DNA from 3 places in the Streptomyces sp. NPDC058289 genome. Region 2 is predicted to be linked to each of the others. Evidence: riboswitches for the same ligand, from Rfam matches in the RefSeq annotation. Region 2 holds a riboswitch; each other region holds the start of a gene.
The links. A riboswitch is a leader RNA that binds a small molecule or an ion and turns the genes downstream of it on or off. The one in region 2 is predicted to bind cyclic di-AMP.

Region 1 (5,248 bases), on a different contig from region 2:
GAAGACGGGCCGAAGGTCGGTTCGACCATTCCGGACGCCGTGAGAGACTGGTCTAGACAACCGTAAGAACCTGAAGGGCATCACCATGGCAGAGCGCCGCGTCAACGTCGGCTGGGCCGAGGGCCTGCACGCTCGTCCCGCCTCGATCTTCGTCCGCGCGACGACCGCTTCCGGCGTCCCGGTGACCATCGCGAAGGCCGGCGGCGACCCCGTCAACGCCGCCTCCATGCTGGCGGTCCTGGGCCTGGGCGCCCAGGGCGGCGAGGAGATCGTCCTCTCGTCCGAGGCCGACGGCGCCGAGGCTGCACTGGACCGCCTCGCGAAGCTGGTCGCCGAGGGTCTCGAGGAGCTCCCCGAGACCGTCTGACCCCTTCGGGTTCGACCCGCAGGACTTGCCGGACTTGTACGGCGAAGCCGTTGCCCCCGACCACCACGGTCGAGGGCAACGGCTTCGCTGCTTTCCGCTCGGGATCCCGGCCGGCGCGGCGACGCACGGGCCGGGACGAGGCCCGACCGAGGCTGGGACGGAGATCGGCGGAGATCGGCGGGGGGATCGGCGCGGATCGGACGGGGCCCGGACCGGCTCGGCCGGAAATGCGCCGACCAGCTCGGCCGGAAATGCGCGCACCGCCATTCCGGCGCACTCCATTCCGGCGTCCGGAATTCCCGCCATAAAAGCCGCGCGGGGCGCCGGGCACGCGGGCCGAATTAACCGGCCCGGATATCCCCCCTTTGTATACGGCGTTTGTTAATGCGGAACGCTTGCCGTGTTTACGGCAGGTTGCAAAGTCCTCACGCGCATCCGGTGCGCGCCCGCCGCCCGGTCCACGTGCGCCGCGGTCAGCGCCCGGGCCCGCTCGGCGTCGCCCCGGGCCACCGCGTCCACGATCGCGCCGTGCTCCGCCCAGGACTCCACGGGCCGCACCGGGGCCTCCACCACGTACATCCAGGCCACCTTGTGACGCATCTGGGTGAGCAGCGCGATGAGCCCGGGACTGCCCGAGGCCTGGGAGAGCGTCTCGTGGAACCAGCCGCCCAGGGAGCGCAGATCCTCCCCCTGGCCCCTCCTGGCCCGCTCCTGGCCCAGCCTGACCAGGCCGCGCAGCACCTTGAGGTGGGCCTCGCTGCGCCGCCGGGCCGCCCGGGCGGCCGCGAGGGGCTCCAGGAGCATCCGCAGCTCCAGGAGGTCGGCAGCCTCCTGCTCGGTCGGCTCGGCCACGCAGGCACCCGCGTGCCGGCGGGTGGTCACGAACCCCTCGGACTCCAGCGTGCGCAGCGCCTCGCGCACCGGGACGCGCGAGACCCCGTACCGGCGGGCCAGCACCTCCTCGGTCAGCCGGGCGCCGGGCCCGAACACCCCGGAGACGATGTCGTCGCGGACCGCTGTGCATACCGTGTGCGCGGGAATACGCAAGACCGGACCTCCGCCTTTTTCGTATGGCTGTGCGCGTTGCGACTCTATTGCAACACACGATAATTTCCGAGGACGGCCGGAAATACGAAACATTCACACACCGCGAAGCACGAAGTACGACGAAGGCCCCGACTCTGAGAGCCGGGGCCTTCGCGGAAGACGTGTGGTGCGGAGCGCAGCGGGTCAGACGTTGACGCCGTGCGAGCGCAGGTACGTGACCGGGTTGATGTCCGAACCGTAGTCGGCGCCGGTGCGGGCCTCGAAGTGCAGGTGCGGGCCGCTGGAGTTGCCCGTGGAGCCCGACAGGCCGATCTTCTGGCCCGGGGTGACCTGCTGGCCGACGGAGACGCTCAGCGAGGACATGTGGCCGTACTGGGTGTACGTGCCGTCGGCGTGCTTGATGACGACGTTGTTGCCGTACGCACCGCCGTAGCCCGCCTCGACCACGGTGCCGAGGCCCACGGCGTGCACCTCGGTGCCGGAGGCGGCGTGGAAGTCGATGCCCGTGTGGCTGCCGGAGGACCACATGCCGCCACCCGCGTGGTACTGGGTGCTGACGTAGGTGTCGTCGAGCGGGGACACGAAGGTGTTGAGGCGCTTGCGCTCCTCTTCGCGGGCGGCGCGCTCGGCGGCCTCGCGGTCGGCCTTGGCCTGGGCTTCGGCCTTCGCCTTGGCCTCGGCGGCCCGCTGCTTGGCGTCGGCCTCGGCCTGCGCCTTGGCGGCGGCGGCCTCGGCGGCCCGCTGCTGGGACTGGGCCTGGGCCTCGACGTCACCGGCGAGCTCGTCGGCCACCACGATGGTGTTGAGGGTGCCGGTGTCCTCGATGGAGGGGGACTGGTCCGCGGCGAACGCGGGACCGGCCAGGGAGCCGACGACACCAGTGGTGGCGAGGGCGGCTATGCCGGCATATCCGGCGGTCTTGCGGCTCAGACGACTCGAACCACGGTGCTTGCCGGCAACGCGACTGCCAAACGCCATGAAGGGGCTGATCCTTTCCTTCCCTCTCGCCTACCGGGTTAGCTGACGGGTTCGGAGCAGGAAGGTCTCCTACGGGCCCCCTCTTGCGAGGCGGTCCGATTCACCCCAGGGACACAAGTGGGTCCCCGGCTCCCCAGGCTCGCGCCTGACGGGGACTCGGCGATCGCTGTCCGGTGCCGCGGACGCGGCGGTTACAACTGACGAACAGCACGGCCGACGCTAGGCGGATCATCAGTCAATCGCCAAACAGACACGCCCTTTTGTTGCGTACGCCACACCACATACAAGCAACCACACCACTAAAGGGACATCGAGCCCAAAAAGGGCCCTGGTGGACAATCCACCAGGGCCCCTTGAACAGCGGGCCAGTTGACGGCCCGCCGGAGATCAACTGACGATCAGTTGGTGACCACGGTCACTGCGCCGATCCCGAGGGCCCGCACCGGCTCCTCGATCTGCGAGGCGTCGCCGACCAGGACCGTGACCAGACGGTCCACCGGGAAGGCGTTGACGACCGCCGAAGTGGCCTCCACCGTCCCGGTTTCGGCCAGCCGCGCGTACAACTGCGCCTGGTAGTCGTCCGGCAGCTCCTGCTCGACCTGGTCGGCGAGGGTGCCCGCGACGGAGGCGGCCGTCTCGAACTTCAGCGGGGCCACCCCCACCAAGTTCTGCACGGCCACGTCCCGTTCGGCGTCGGTCAGGCCGCCCTCCGCGAGGGTGCGCAGCACCGTCCAGAGGTCGTCCAGGGCCGGGCCGGTGTTGGGGGTGTCCACCGAGCCGCTGATGGCGAGCATCGAGGCGCCCTTGCCGTCGGCGGTGGAGCGCAGCACCTGGCCGAAGGCGCGCACGCCGTACGTGTACCCCTTCTCCTCGCGCAGCACCTTGTCCAGCCGGGAGGTGAGCGTGCCGCCCAGGCAGTACGTACCGAGCACCTGGGGCGCCCAGACCCGGTCGTGCCGGTCCGCCCCGATGCGGCCGATCAGCAGCTGCGTCTGGACCGCGCCGGGCCGGTCCACGATGACCACGCGGCCCGTGTCGTCCGCGGTGATCGGCGGAACCGGGCGCGGGGCGGTGGTGTCGCCGGTCCACGCGCCCAGGGTGTCGGCCAGGACGGCGTCCAGGTCGATGCCGGTCAGGTCGCCGACGACCACCGCGGTGGCGGTCGCGGGGCGCACGTGGGCCTCGTAGAAGGCCCGTACGGCCGCGGAGTCGATGCGGGCGACCGTCTCCTCGGTGCCCTGGCGCGGGCGGGACATCCGCAGGGTGGCCGGGAAGAGCTCCTTGGAGAGCTGCTTGGCGGCGCGGCGCTGCGGGTTGGCGCTCTCGTGCGGGATCTCGTCGAGCCTGTTGCGCACCAGGCGGTCGACCTCGGCGTCGGCGAAGGCCGGCGCGCGCAGCGCCTCGGCGACCAGGCCCAGCGCCTTGTGCAGGCGGGAGGCCGGGACCTCCAGGGAGACCCGCAGGCCGGGGTGGTCGGCGTGCGCGTCGAGGGTGGCGCCGCAGCGCTCCAGCTCGGCGGCGAACTCCTCGGCGGAGCGCTTGTCGGTGCCCTCGGACAGGGCGCGCACCATGATCGTGGCCACGCCGTCGAGGCCCTCGGGCTCCGCGTCGAGCGGGGCGGCGAGGTTGATCTCGACCGCGACCACCTGCTGGCCCGGGCGGTGGCAGCGCAGCAGGGTCAGGCCGTTGGCCAGTACCCCGCGCTCGGGGGCCGGGAAGGCCCACGGCTGCGGCTCGCCGGCCTCGGGGCGCGGGTGGAAGGTCATCGTGACGGCTGCGGTGTCGGCTGCGGTGTCGCTCACTGCTCCGCCCCCTCGTTCTCGTCGCTCGCGTCGGTCTCTTCGATGTCATCGGCTGCGTTGGCTTCGAGCGGCTCGTAGACGAGCACCGCCCGGTTGTCGGGGCGCAGTCGGGCCGCGGCCACGGCCTGCACCTCCTCGGCGGTGACGTCGAGGACGCGCTGGACGGCGGTCAGGGCGAGCTGCGGGTCGCCGAACAGCACCGCGAAGCGGCACAGTTCGTCGGCGCGGCCGGCCACCGTGCTCAGCCGGTCCAGCCATTCGCGCTCCAGCTGGGCCTGCGCGCGCTCCATCTCCTCGGCCGTCGGGCCCTCGGCGGCGAACCGCGCGAGCTCCTCGTCCACGGCCGCCTCGATGGCGGGCACCTCGACGCCGCTGGAGGTCTTGACGTCCAGCCAGCCCAGCGAGGGTGCGCCGGCGAGGCGCAGCATGCCGAAGCCGGCCGCGACGGCGCTCTGGTCGCGGCGCACCAGGCGGTTGTGGAGCCGGGAGGACTCTCCGCTGCCCAGGACGGTCAGCGCCACGTCGGCGGCGTCGCACTCGCGGGTGCCGTCGTGCGGGAGGCGGTAGGCCGCCATCAGTGCGCGGGCGGGAACCTCCTCGACGACCTCCTCGCGCAGCTGCTCGCCCATGATCTCGGGCAGCGAGCCGTCACGCGGCGGCTGCTTGCCGTCGTGGCCGGGGATGGTGCCGAAGTACTTCTCGACCCAGGCGAGCGTCTTCTCGGGGTCGATGTCGCCGACGACCGAGAGCACCGCGTTGTTGGGCGCGTAGTACGTACGGAAGAACGCGCGCGCGTCCTCCAGGGACGCGGCGTCCAGATCGGCCATGGAACCGATCGGGGTGTGGTGGTACGGGTGGCCCTCCGGGTAGGCCAGGGCCGTCAGCTTCTCGAAGGCCGTGCCGTACGGGACGTTGTCGTACCGCTGGCGGCGCTCGTTCTTGACGACGTCGCGCTGGTTCTCCATGGACTCGTCGTCCAGGGCGGCCAGCAGCGAGCCCATCCGGTCCGCTTCCAGCCACAGCGCGAGCTCCAGCTGGTGGGTCGGCATCGTCT
Region 2 (5,248 bases):
GTCTCGGTCAGCGAACCGATCTGGTTCACCTTGACGAGCAGGGCGTTCGCCGAGCCCTCTTCGATGCCGCGGGCAAGACGCTCGGGGTTGGTGACGAAGAGGTCGTCGCCGACGATCTGGACCTTCGCGCCCAGCTTGTCGGTGAGGGTCTTCCAGCCCGACCAGTCGTCTTCGTACAGCGGGTCCTCGATGGACACGAGCGGGTACGCGGAGACGAGCTCCTCGTAGTACTCGGTCATCTCGGCGGCCGAGCGGGACTGGCCCTCGAACTCGTACTTGCCGTCCTTGTAGAACTCGGACGCGGCGACGTCGAGCGCGAGCGCGATGTCCTTGCCCGGGACGTAGCCGGCCTGCTTGATGGCCTCGACGATGAGGTCCAGCGCGGCGCGGTTCGACTCGAGGTTCGGCGCGAAGCCGCCCTCGTCGCCCAGACCGGTGGAGAGGCCCTTGGTGTGCAGGACCTTCTTGAGGGTGTGGTAGACCTCGGCACCCCAGCGAAGGGCCTCGGAGAAGGACTCCGCGCCGATCGGGGCGATCATGAACTCCTGGATGTCGACGTTGGAGTCGGCGTGCGACCCACCGTTCAGGATGTTCATCATCGGAACGGGCAGCAGGTGCGCGTTCGGGCCGCCGAGGTAGCGGAAGAGCGGGAGGTCGGAGGCCTCGGACGCGGCGTGCGCGACGGCGAGGGAGACACCGAGGATGGCGTTGGCGCCGAGGGAGCCCTTGTTCTCGGTGGCGTCCAGGTCGATCATCGCCTGGTCGATCAGGCGCTGCTCGGTGGCGTCGTAGCCGACGAGCTCCGGGCCGAGCTGCTCGATGACGGCGAGGACCGCCTTCTCGACGCCCTTGCCCATGTAGCGGTTGGGGTCACCGTCGCGGAGCTCTACGGCTTCGAACGCTCCGGTGGAGGCGCCGGACGGGACTGCAGCACGGCCGGTGCTGCCATCGTCGAGGCCCACCTCGACCTCGACCGTGGGATTGCCTCGGGAGTCCAGGATTTCCCGGGCTACGACGACGTCGATGGACGGCACGAGCATCTCCTTCTGGGATGTGACGCTGGGTGTGCGGTGGCATGTCAGGCCGTGGGATGGCCTTGCCGCTTAGAGCCTAACCGGCTCCGGGCACTCGGCCAGCCGACCGCCCGGGTCCTGGGACGAAAAAGGGCCTGAATGCCCCTCTTACAGGACATAGGACCCTTGATCATCGGCGATCCGGAGGGTCCGTCAGGCCGAGCGCGCCCGCACACAGCACCGCCCGGCGCGAAGGGGGTTGCGCGCCGGGCGGTGGAATTACGTGGTGGAGCTACGTGTGGAACTACTGCGCGTCGCCGAAGCGGCCACGACCGTTCTCACATGTTTCAGCTGAGGTTCAGCTTCTGACCCGGGAAGATCAGGTCGGCGTCCGAGACGATGTCCTTGTTGAGCTCGAAGAGCTTCTCCCAGCCACCGGACACGTTGTTCGCGTCGGCGATCGCACCCAGCGTGTCGCCGGACTTGACCTCGTAGGAGCCGTTGCCCGTCTTGGGGGCAGCGCTCTTGGGGGATTCGGGCGCGACGGCCGGACGCTCGGAGCGGGTGGTCGGAGCCTCGACGCGCTTGGTCTCCTTCTTCGGCTCGGCCTTCTTCTCCTGCTTCGGCGCAGCCTTCGGCTGGGTCTTCGGCTTGGAGGGGGTCTCCGCCGAGCCGCCGGTGTAGGAGGAGTTCGACAGGCCCACGCCACAGGACGGCCAGGCGCCCTTGCCCTGGCCCTTGAGGACCTTCTCGGCGATGGCTATCTGCTGCGACTTGGAGGCCTGGTTGGCCTGCGCGGCGTACGACTTGCCGCCGTACGCGGCCCACGTGGAGGACGAGAACTGCAGGCCGCCGTAGTAGCCGTTGCCCGTGTTGATGGACCAGTTGCCGCCGGACTCGCACGCGGCGACGCGGTCCCATTCACCGGCGGTCGCAGCGGAAGCGGTGCCCGCGGCCATCAGCGGCGCGGCCACGGCGACGCCGGCGACACCGGCGAGCGTGACGATGCGGACGGCCTTGGAGCCGCGACGGTGCTTGCCCTTGCCCGAAAGCAGCATGGAGTTCTCCTCACCGACGCCTACGAGGTGAGCTGTCGGGTTCGGGCGAGTGAGTGCCCGGCCGAGCGACCTAGCGCTTGGCTTAACCCCTAGCCGGCTGATGTGACCGTCTCTCAACGGCCGCTACCGGCGCCTACCTTGGTTCCCCCGCTCCTGCCTTCGGCGCTTTACGCGACGAGTGTTCCCTCCGTCCGCCGGCAGGATTCGGCGATGCGGTCGAAGGAGCCCGCGGTGGCGAGCGATTCAGAAGGTAGACAGGTCTCCCCCCGATGTTCAACGAGGAACATCGGGGGGAAGCGGTGCCTACTTGCGCTCCCCGGAAGGGTGTTTGCGCAGGTGAGGGCGGGGTTTGCGGAACCGTCCGGGCCGGACACGCCAGTTGACCTGAAGAGACACATGTCTCACTTACAGAAAACGGACAATCAGCTGGTTCCGGACGCCTTAAGTGCCCTTATTGGTGCGTTAGATCCAGGTTCTGACCGGGCTTGATCAGGTCTGCATCGCCGCCGATGACCTGCTCGTTGGCCTCGTAGAGCCCCTTCCAGCCGCCCTTCACTCCGTTGGCGTCCGCGATCGTGATGAGGCTGTCGCCCGCCTTCACGGTGTACGTCGGCTCCGACGAGGCGTCAGGCGCGGCGGGCGTCTCGACCGCCGCCTGGCCGCGGTGCTTTCCGCCGCCCTCGGTCGCGCCGGGGGTCGCCGGAGCGCTCGGGGCAGCGGAATCGCCGGGGGCGGCCGGAGTCGTCGGGGCCGTGGGATCAACCGGGTTGACCGGAATTGCCGGAATGCCTGGGTTCACCGAATTGCCAGGGTTCGTCGGGTTCGCCGAGTCCCCCGGAACCGACGGGGTCACGGGAGCCGTCGGGTCCACCGGCGCGGTCGGGTCCACGGACGGCGGCGGAGTCGTGGGGTCCGCCGGAGTGACGGGGCCCACCGGGGCGGTGGGGTCCACGGGGCTCGTGGGAGCCGTCGGGTCGCCCGGGAGCCCGGGAGGCGGTGCCTGGAGGTCCGGAGCGGGCATGACGGGCAGTTCGCCGGGCACGCCGATCGGATAGTCCGGAAGTGGCGACTCCGACGGGGCCGACGGAGCCGGGCTCTCGGGCGTCGGGGCACCGAAGTCCGTGGACGGCTTGCCCGTGCCGGTGTGGGGCACGGAGTCGTCCGGGCGGGACGGGGCGGGGGTGGCGGATCCGGAACCGCTGGGCAGACCCGGGTCCACCACGGCGGCCGGCGCGTCCTGCGTCAGACCGGCCGGCACTCCGCACAGCGGCCACGCCTGGGGGCCCTGGGAAGCCAGTACCCGTTCGGCCACGGCGATCTGCTGGGAGCGGCTGGCGAGGTCGGCGCGCTCGGCGAAGTCGAGCCCGCCGGCGTTCTTCCACTGCTCCTGGCTGAACTGCAGCCCGCCGTAGGTGCCGCCGCCGAAGTTGGCACTCCACGTGCCACCGCTCTCACACTCGGCGACCTTGTCCCATGTGGAGGTCTCCGCGGCGCTCGCGCCGGTGGCCGCGAGCAGCGGCAGGGCGAGTGCGGTGCCGGTGACTCCGGCGGTGACGACAAGTGCGGGCACTTGTCGGGGGCGTCTGTGGCGGCCGTTCCCGGAACGCATGAGGCTGCACCTTTCGCATAACGGCGGGGTAACGGCAGAACCTAGTCGCCTTCGAACGCCTGTCACAAGTTTGGGCAGTCAACTGACTTCAGGTCAGGCCGGTTTCAGGCGTTTTGGGCTGTGGATTCGGCCGTGAAGCGGACCGGGAGCGTCCGCAGCCCCCGCATGATGAGCCCGCCGCGCCAGCGCAGCTCCTCGGGAGGCACGGCCAGTTCCAGATCGGGCAGCCGCGTCAGCAGGGTCGCGAGCGCGGTCTGCCCTTCGAGCCGGGCGAGCGGGGCGCCCAGGCAGTAGTGGATGCCGTGCCCGTACCCGAGGTGCTGGTTGTCGGTCCGGGAGAGGTCCAGGGTGTCCGGTTCGGCGAACCGTTCGGGGTCCCGGTCGGCGGCCGCCAGGACCACCAGCACCGGATCCCCGGCCGCGATGTCCTGGCCGCCGAGGACGAAGGGTTCGGTGGCGAACCGCCAGGTGGCCAGCTCCACGGGGCCGTCGTAGCGCAGCAGCTCCTCCACGCCGGTGGCCAGCAGCCCGCTCTCGCCGGCGGCGAGGGACAGCTGGAGGCGTTCGCGCTGCTCCGGGTTCATGAAGAGGGAGTGGACCCCGTTGCCGATGAGGTTGACCGTGGTTTCGAACCCCGCGAACAAGAGGATGAAGGCCATCGCCGTGGCCTCTGCCTCCGTGAGGTGGTCGCCGTGGTCGCTGGCCCGGATCAGATCGGAGATCAGGTCGTCGCCGAGGTCGTCGCGCTTGCGGTGGATGAGCTCCCCGAGATAGGTGCGCATCTGCTTCACGGACCGGGCCACCCCGCCGCGCGGCCCGCCGCCGTGCCGGATCATCATGCCCGCCCAGTCGCGGAAGTCGTCCTGGTCCTCCCGCGGTACACCGAGCATCTCGCAGATGGCGTAGATGGGGAGCGGGAAGGCGAACTCGTGGATGAGGTCGGCCTCGCCCTTCTCGCAGAACTGATCAATGAGGTGGTCGGTCAGTTCCTGCACCCTCGGGGTGAACTCGGCCACCCTGCGCGGGGTGAACGCCTTCGACACCAGCCGACGCAGCCGGGTGTGGTCCGGCGGGTCGATGTTGAGGAGGTGGGTCATCAGCTCCGCCTTGCGCTCCCCCGGGATGCCGGTGCGGCCCTTGGCGTGCGCGGAGCCCTCGTGGTGGGCCGGGTTCTTGCTGAGCCGCTGGTCGGCGAGGGCGTGGCGGGCGTCGGAGTACCGGGTGACGAGCCAGGCCTCGACCCCGCTGGGGAGCGTGGTGCGGTGCACGGGTGCGTGCTCGCGCAGCCAGGCGTACGCCGGGTACGGGTCGGTCGCGAACTCCCAGTCGAACAGGGTCGGCGGTGGGGCGGATCCGTCTGCGGATCCGCCCGTGGATCCGTCCACGGACTGGTCGGCGGCGGGCTCTTCGGGGGCTGCGGGGGTCTGCTCGTGCACCCGGAGACCGTATCCCGCCCGCCACCCATCACCCCATATGGGTCAGTTGTCGCGGCTGTCCGTAGATCGGCTCTGGCTTGACCTCACGTTCCCCGGCGTTCCTACTTTCGGTTTTGTGGATGTGAGGATCTT
Region 3 (5,248 bases), on a different contig from region 2:
CTGAACGTCGCGATCTTGCCCCGCATGTGCTTGAGGACGGGCACGTCGCGCGTGTCGAAGCCGGTGGTGATCACGACCAGGCCGACGGATCCGGTGAGGTCGCGCACGGCCGCCTCGTACCGTGCGGCCACGTCGTCCGGATCGCTGCCGGGCCGGATGATGTCGTTGCCGCCCGCGCAGAAGGTCACCAGGTCCGGCGCGAGCTCCTTGGCCCGGGGGACCTGCTCGGCCACGATCTGGTCGAGCAGCCGGCCCCGTACGGCCAGGTTCGCGTAGCGGAACCCTCCGGAACCGGCGGACTCGCCGGAGTGCTCGTGCTGCTCCTCGCGCCGGTCGGCCAGGAGCACCGCCAGCCGGTCCGCCCAGCCGAGAAAGGCGTCCCCCGGTCCCGGGTCCCCCACGCCCTCGGTGAAACTGTCCCCGAGCGCCGCGTACGAGCCAATGGTCTTGGTCTTGGATGTCGTCGTCGCTGCCACGGGAGCCCATACTTCACCGTGGATCATGACCTACGCGACCGTAGCCAGGGCCTTACGGACCGTGATCTTCGCCACCTCGGGGCCGGGGAATAACGCGGGCGGACGACCCAGGTGGGACCGGGACCCCCCTCCGGTCCCGGCCCCACGGCTCAGACGAGCAGCCGGGTCTCGGCGCTCGGCAGTTTGGTCCACCAGTGGCCGTACCGTCGGTAGACCTCCGGCTCGCGGTCGGCCAAGAAGGTCGTCAGCGCCCGGGCCTCGCCTGCGAGCTCCTCCCAGACCTCCTCCGGCAGGGGGTGGAAGGCGGTCGCCTCGATCCCGGCGCCGGCCGGGCGCCACACCCCGGCGACGTAGCCGTCGACCAGCAGGGTCGCCAGGGTGTCGCCGTTCATCCGTGCGACGAGCTTGCGGTACTGCGGCGGGACGACGCGGCTCCGGTCGGCGTAGGCCAGCAGCACGCTGTCCCACATGGCCATCAGCCGGGGCGGCGCGGGCGTGTCCTCCTCCGGACGCGGTGCGTCCTGGACGTCGAAGAGCTCCTCGCCCTCCGGACCCACCAGCCGGTCGAGCCTTCCGGAGAGCTCCAGCGCGCGCAGCGCCTGGCGGACCCTGGCCCGCTGGACCAGCGAGAACTGCGCCACGTCCGCCGCCGACGCCGGCCCGAATCCTTCCAGGTAGCGCAGGACCAGCGTCCGCAGGGACTCCTCCGCCGCCTCCGGGTCCGCCGGTACCGTGCGCGGGCGGCTGGGGGGCGCCACGTACGACGGGCGCTCCCCGAACGACCACGGCGCGGCGGTGGGCGCGTGCAGCAGCGGCGCGTACTGCCGCAACCCCCACCAGGCTCCGGGCTGCGGCGCCGCTCCCAGCCGCTGTCCGAGCCAGGCCTCGCACTGCGCCGTCGTACGGGGCCGGTCGGCGAAGTCCAGCAGCTCCGGCACGAGGGCGTCGGCGTCCTCGGCGGTCAGCCCCGAGTCCGTGAAGCGGGTCCCGAGCCGGGCGGCCCGTACGGACGGCTGCACGGCCTCCCGGAAGGGCGGGTAGTCCTGCGCGTGCACGGCGTGCAGGGTCAGCCGCATCAGCGTCGACTTGACGACCTCGCGCCCCGTGAAGGCGGCGTCGAGGTCGGCCGGGTCGAAACCGGCGAGCCGGTTCCACAGCGCGAGGTAGGGCGAGGCCGCGTGCTGCGCCTGCAGGGCGACCACCCGGCGGACCGCGTCACCGACGCCCATCGCCTCGCGCCGCAGCAGCAACTGCCGTGCGAGGGTGGAGCGGTTGAGCTCCCTGGCGCTGACCTTCATGCCACGACCGTCCCGTCCCCTGTCGAAACGTGCAGCCTAACCGGCACCTCCGACAGCGCCTCGGATTCAGATGCTTACGCCCTTCGACCGGAGGTAGGCCAGCGGGTCGATGTCCGAGCCGTACGAGGGCCCGGTGCGGATCTCGAAGTGCAGGTGCGGGCCGGTCGAGTTGCCCGTGGAGCCGGAGAGCCCGATGCTCTGGCCACCGGTGACGCTCTGGCCGGACGAGACGGACAGCTGGGAGAGGTGCGCGTACTGGCTGTACTTGCCGTCGGCGTGCCGGATGACGACCTCGTTGCCGTACGAGCCGCTCCACCCGGCGGAGACGACGGTGCCCGCGCCGACCGCCTTGACGGTGGTGCCGGAGCTCGCGGCGAAGTCGACCCCGGTGTGGTAGCCGCTGGACCACATGGAGCCGGCGGTCTTGTACGCGGTGGAGGTGCCGCCGCCGACCGGGGCGACGAAGCCGGTCGACGTGGAGCCGCCCTGCTGCTTGGCGGGCGCCTTGGCGACGGGTGCCTTGGCGGCGGGCGCGGCGGCCCCATCGGAGGAATCCGACGAATCGCCAGAAGTGGAAGAACCGGAGGAAGGGGAGGAAGCAGACTTCTTGGCCCGCTTCGGCGTTTCGGCCGGCGCTTCGGCCGCCGCGGCCGGAGCCGCACCCTTCGCGCCGAGCGTGAGCCGGAGGCCCGGGTGGATCAGCGACGGATCGGTGCCCACGGCCTCGAGGTTGTCCGCGTAGAGCTGCTCCCAGCCACCGGTGAGGTGCTGGCGCTCGGCGATCTTGGAGAGGTAGTCGCCCGGCACCACGGTGTAGACGGTGGGGGCGCCCTGCGCGGCGGCCGGCGCGGCCTGGAGCGCGGCGGCGGCCTGCAGAGCCACGGCCTGCGGGGCCTGGACCGGAGCGGCGGCGGGCGCCGCGGCCGGGACACCCGCGGCGTGCGCGCCGGTGGCGCCGAGCAGCGGAAGCGCGAGGGCCGCGCCACCGGTGCCCGCGGCGGCGAACCCGCGGGATATCGAGCGGGACTTGGGACGGCGGTGCTTACCCGTTCCGGACATGTCGAATTCCTCTCCGACGCCTGCGAGGTGAGCTGTCGGGTTCGGACTGGAGATGTCCGGCCGCCCCTGTGCCGATGAACAGCACATGTACGGCTTCACCCCGAGCTGTCCCGTTGTAAAGATCTCAACCGGAGATCCGGAACAGCGGCTTACCTGGTTCCCCCGCTCCTGCCACGCGCGTGAATAGTCGGGTGCGGTTTCCGGTCGGTGGCAGGATTAGGCGGTCCGTCCGGATCGATCGCGAACGTAATCGAGTCCGGCCGCAGGGAACAAGTCATGAATTCCCCAACAGAATCTTGAAGATGACGAGCCGCCGGAATTCCGGTCACCCTGCGTCCATTCCGCACCTTCAACAACCGCCCCGGCAAGGCAATTCGCCATTCGCGATCAGCCACTCACCGTCACCGTATGATCTGGCTCACGGGGGCGTGTCCGATCTCGCCTCTCGCTAGGGCAAGTTGCCGCCAAGTGGCGTAATTCGGACACCATCAACGACGAAGACACGGAGGAGCCCGGTGACCCAGCCGATACCCCAGAGTCCCCACACCGATCTGGTGCCGCAGGAGCCGACACTGATCGGAGTGCGCAACTTCCGCGACGTGGGCGGATTGCCGACCACGGACGGTCGACGGGTCAAGTCGGGACGACTGTTCCGAAGCGGACATCTGGCGCATGCCACCGAAAGCGACGCGGAGTTCCTCGGGTCCCTCGGGCTGCACACCGTCTTCGACTTCCGCAACGGCGCCGACCACGCGCTGGAGGGTCCGGACGTGGAGCTGCCCGGCGTGCGCAACGTCGGCATTCCGCTGTCGGATCCGGCCGACGGCCGGGAGTTCTGGAAGATGGTCCGCGACGGGGACCTGGCACAGCTCCGCGAGATCCTGGGCGAGGGCAAGGCCGCCGCGCGGATGTCCCGTTCGTACCGGACGATCATCCGGACCCGCACCGCCGAGCACAGCCGGGTGGTGCACGCGCTCGCCGAGGACAGCGTCCCGGCCCTCATGCACTGCGCCGCCGGGAAGGACCGGGCCGGCCTGTCGATCGCGGTCACCCTGCTCGCGCTGGGCGTCGAGCGGGAGGCGATCGTCGCGGACTACCTGGAGTCGAACGCCCCGCACAACCGCTACCGGGTCCGCCGGGGCAGCGATGCGCCCGAGGCCCGCGCCCCCGAGGTGATGGAGCTGCTCGCCCCGCTCTTCGACGCCCGCGCCCCGTATCTGACCACGGCCTTCGACGCCATCGACGAGGAGTGGGGCGGCGTGGAGCGTTACCTCGTCGAGGGCCTCGGGCTCGCGCCCGAGACCCTCGACAGGCTCCGCGACCGGCTGCTGGACTGACGTCCCACGAGGTGGGCCGTCAGCGGTTCGCGACGGCCTGCCTCACCAGCGTCCGGCCGAAGTCCCACATCAGCGCGCCGCCGCCGTGGGCCTCGTCCATGACCGCGCGGAAGGCGCCGACGAACCGGTCGACGTCCGCCTCGTCCACGATCAGCGGCGGGATCAGCTTGATCACCTCCAGGTGGTCGCCGGAGACCTGCGTGAGGATCCGGTGCTTCTGCAGCAGCGGCACCACGACCATCTGCGCGAACAGCCCCTTGCGCGCCGCCTGCAGCATGCTCCAGCGGCTCCGCAGGCCCAGCGAGGACGGCCGGCCGAACTCGATGCCGATCATCAGCCCGCGTCCCCGTACCTCGTGGAGCAGTTCGTACTCGTCCACGAGCGCGGCGAGCCGCCCGCGCAGCAGGTCGCCCATCGCGCGGGCGTTGGCCACCACCTGCTCGTCCTCCATGACGGAGAGGACGGCGAGCCCGGCCGCCATCGCCTGCGCGTTGGAGCCGAAGCTGGCGGAGTGGACGAGCACCCGGTCCATGGAGGAGTAGACCTTCTTGAAGATCCAGTCCTTGCCCAGGGTCGCGCCGACGGGCACGTAGCCGCCGGAGAGGGCCTTGGCCACGCAGACCAGGTCCGGTTCGACTCCGGCCTCGTGCTGGTAGGCGTAGAAGTCGCCGGTCCGTCCGAGGCCGGTCTGCACCTCGTCCGCGATCAGCAGCGCCCCCCGCCGGTGCAGCGCCTCCTGTGCGGCGAGCAGGAATCCGGGCGGAGCGGCGAGCACCCCCTTGCCCTGGATCGGTTCCACGACGAGGGCCGCCACGTCCCCCTTCTTCAGCTCCCGCTCCAGCGCGGCCAGGTCCCCGAGCGCGATCCCGGTGTCCGGCAGCAGCGGCGCGAAGCCGTCGCGGAAGCCCGCCTCGCCGTTGACCGAGAGCGAGCCCGTCGTGAGCCCGTGGAAGGCGTGCTCGCAGTAGAGGACCCTGGGCCGCCCGGTGGCGTACCGGGCGAACTTCAGGGCGGTCTCCACCGCCTCGGTGCCGCTGTTGCCGAAGAAGACCCGGTCCAGGTGCGGACTGTGGGAGAG

Region 1: it holds a riboswitch for cyclic di-AMP, as region 2 does, so the genes downstream of both, ACFVX6_RS13155 (M23 family metallopeptidase) here and ACFVX6_RS00550 (transglycosylase family protein) in region 2, are expected to answer to the same signal.
Region 3: it holds a riboswitch for cyclic di-AMP, as region 2 does, so the genes downstream of both, ACFVX6_RS01205 (peptidoglycan DD-metalloendopeptidase family protein) here and ACFVX6_RS00550 (transglycosylase family protein) in region 2, are expected to answer to the same signal.

Annotation. Positions count from the first base shown of each region.
Region 1 is NZ_JBHVYI010000020.1:80,020-85,267, reverse strand. Features, by position in the region: gene ACFVX6_RS13165 (HPr family phosphocarrier protein) at 86-367, shown strand; gene ACFVX6_RS13160 (GntR family transcriptional regulator) at 749-1,414, opposite strand; gene ACFVX6_RS13155 (M23 family metallopeptidase) at 1,598-2,392, opposite strand; cyclic di-AMP (ydaO/yuaA leader) riboswitch at 2,405-2,564, opposite strand; gene ACFVX6_RS13150 (M16 family metallopeptidase) at 2,791-4,158, opposite strand; gene ACFVX6_RS13145 (M16 family metallopeptidase) at 4,191-5,248, opposite strand, start outside.
Region 2 is NZ_JBHVYI010000001.1:123,174-128,421, reverse strand. Features, by position in the region: gene eno (phosphopyruvate hydratase) at 1-1,040, opposite strand, end outside; gene ACFVX6_RS00550 (transglycosylase family protein) at 1,361-2,071, opposite strand; cyclic di-AMP (ydaO/yuaA leader) riboswitch at 2,074-2,246, opposite strand; gene ACFVX6_RS00545 (transglycosylase family protein) at 2,523-3,641, opposite strand; gene ACFVX6_RS00540 (cytochrome P450) at 3,785-5,065, opposite strand; gene ACFVX6_RS00535 (globin domain-containing protein) at 5,238-5,248, shown strand, end outside.
Region 3 is NZ_JBHVYI010000002.1:64,449-69,696, forward strand. Features, by position in the region: gene ACFVX6_RS01195 (SGNH/GDSL hydrolase family protein) at 1-503, opposite strand, end outside; gene ACFVX6_RS01200 (winged helix DNA-binding domain-containing protein) at 626-1,774, opposite strand; gene ACFVX6_RS01205 (peptidoglycan DD-metalloendopeptidase family protein) at 1,841-2,833, opposite strand; cyclic di-AMP (ydaO/yuaA leader) riboswitch at 2,838-3,033, opposite strand; gene ACFVX6_RS01210 (tyrosine-protein phosphatase) at 3,349-4,170, shown strand; gene ACFVX6_RS01215 (aspartate aminotransferase family protein) at 4,190-5,248, opposite strand, start outside.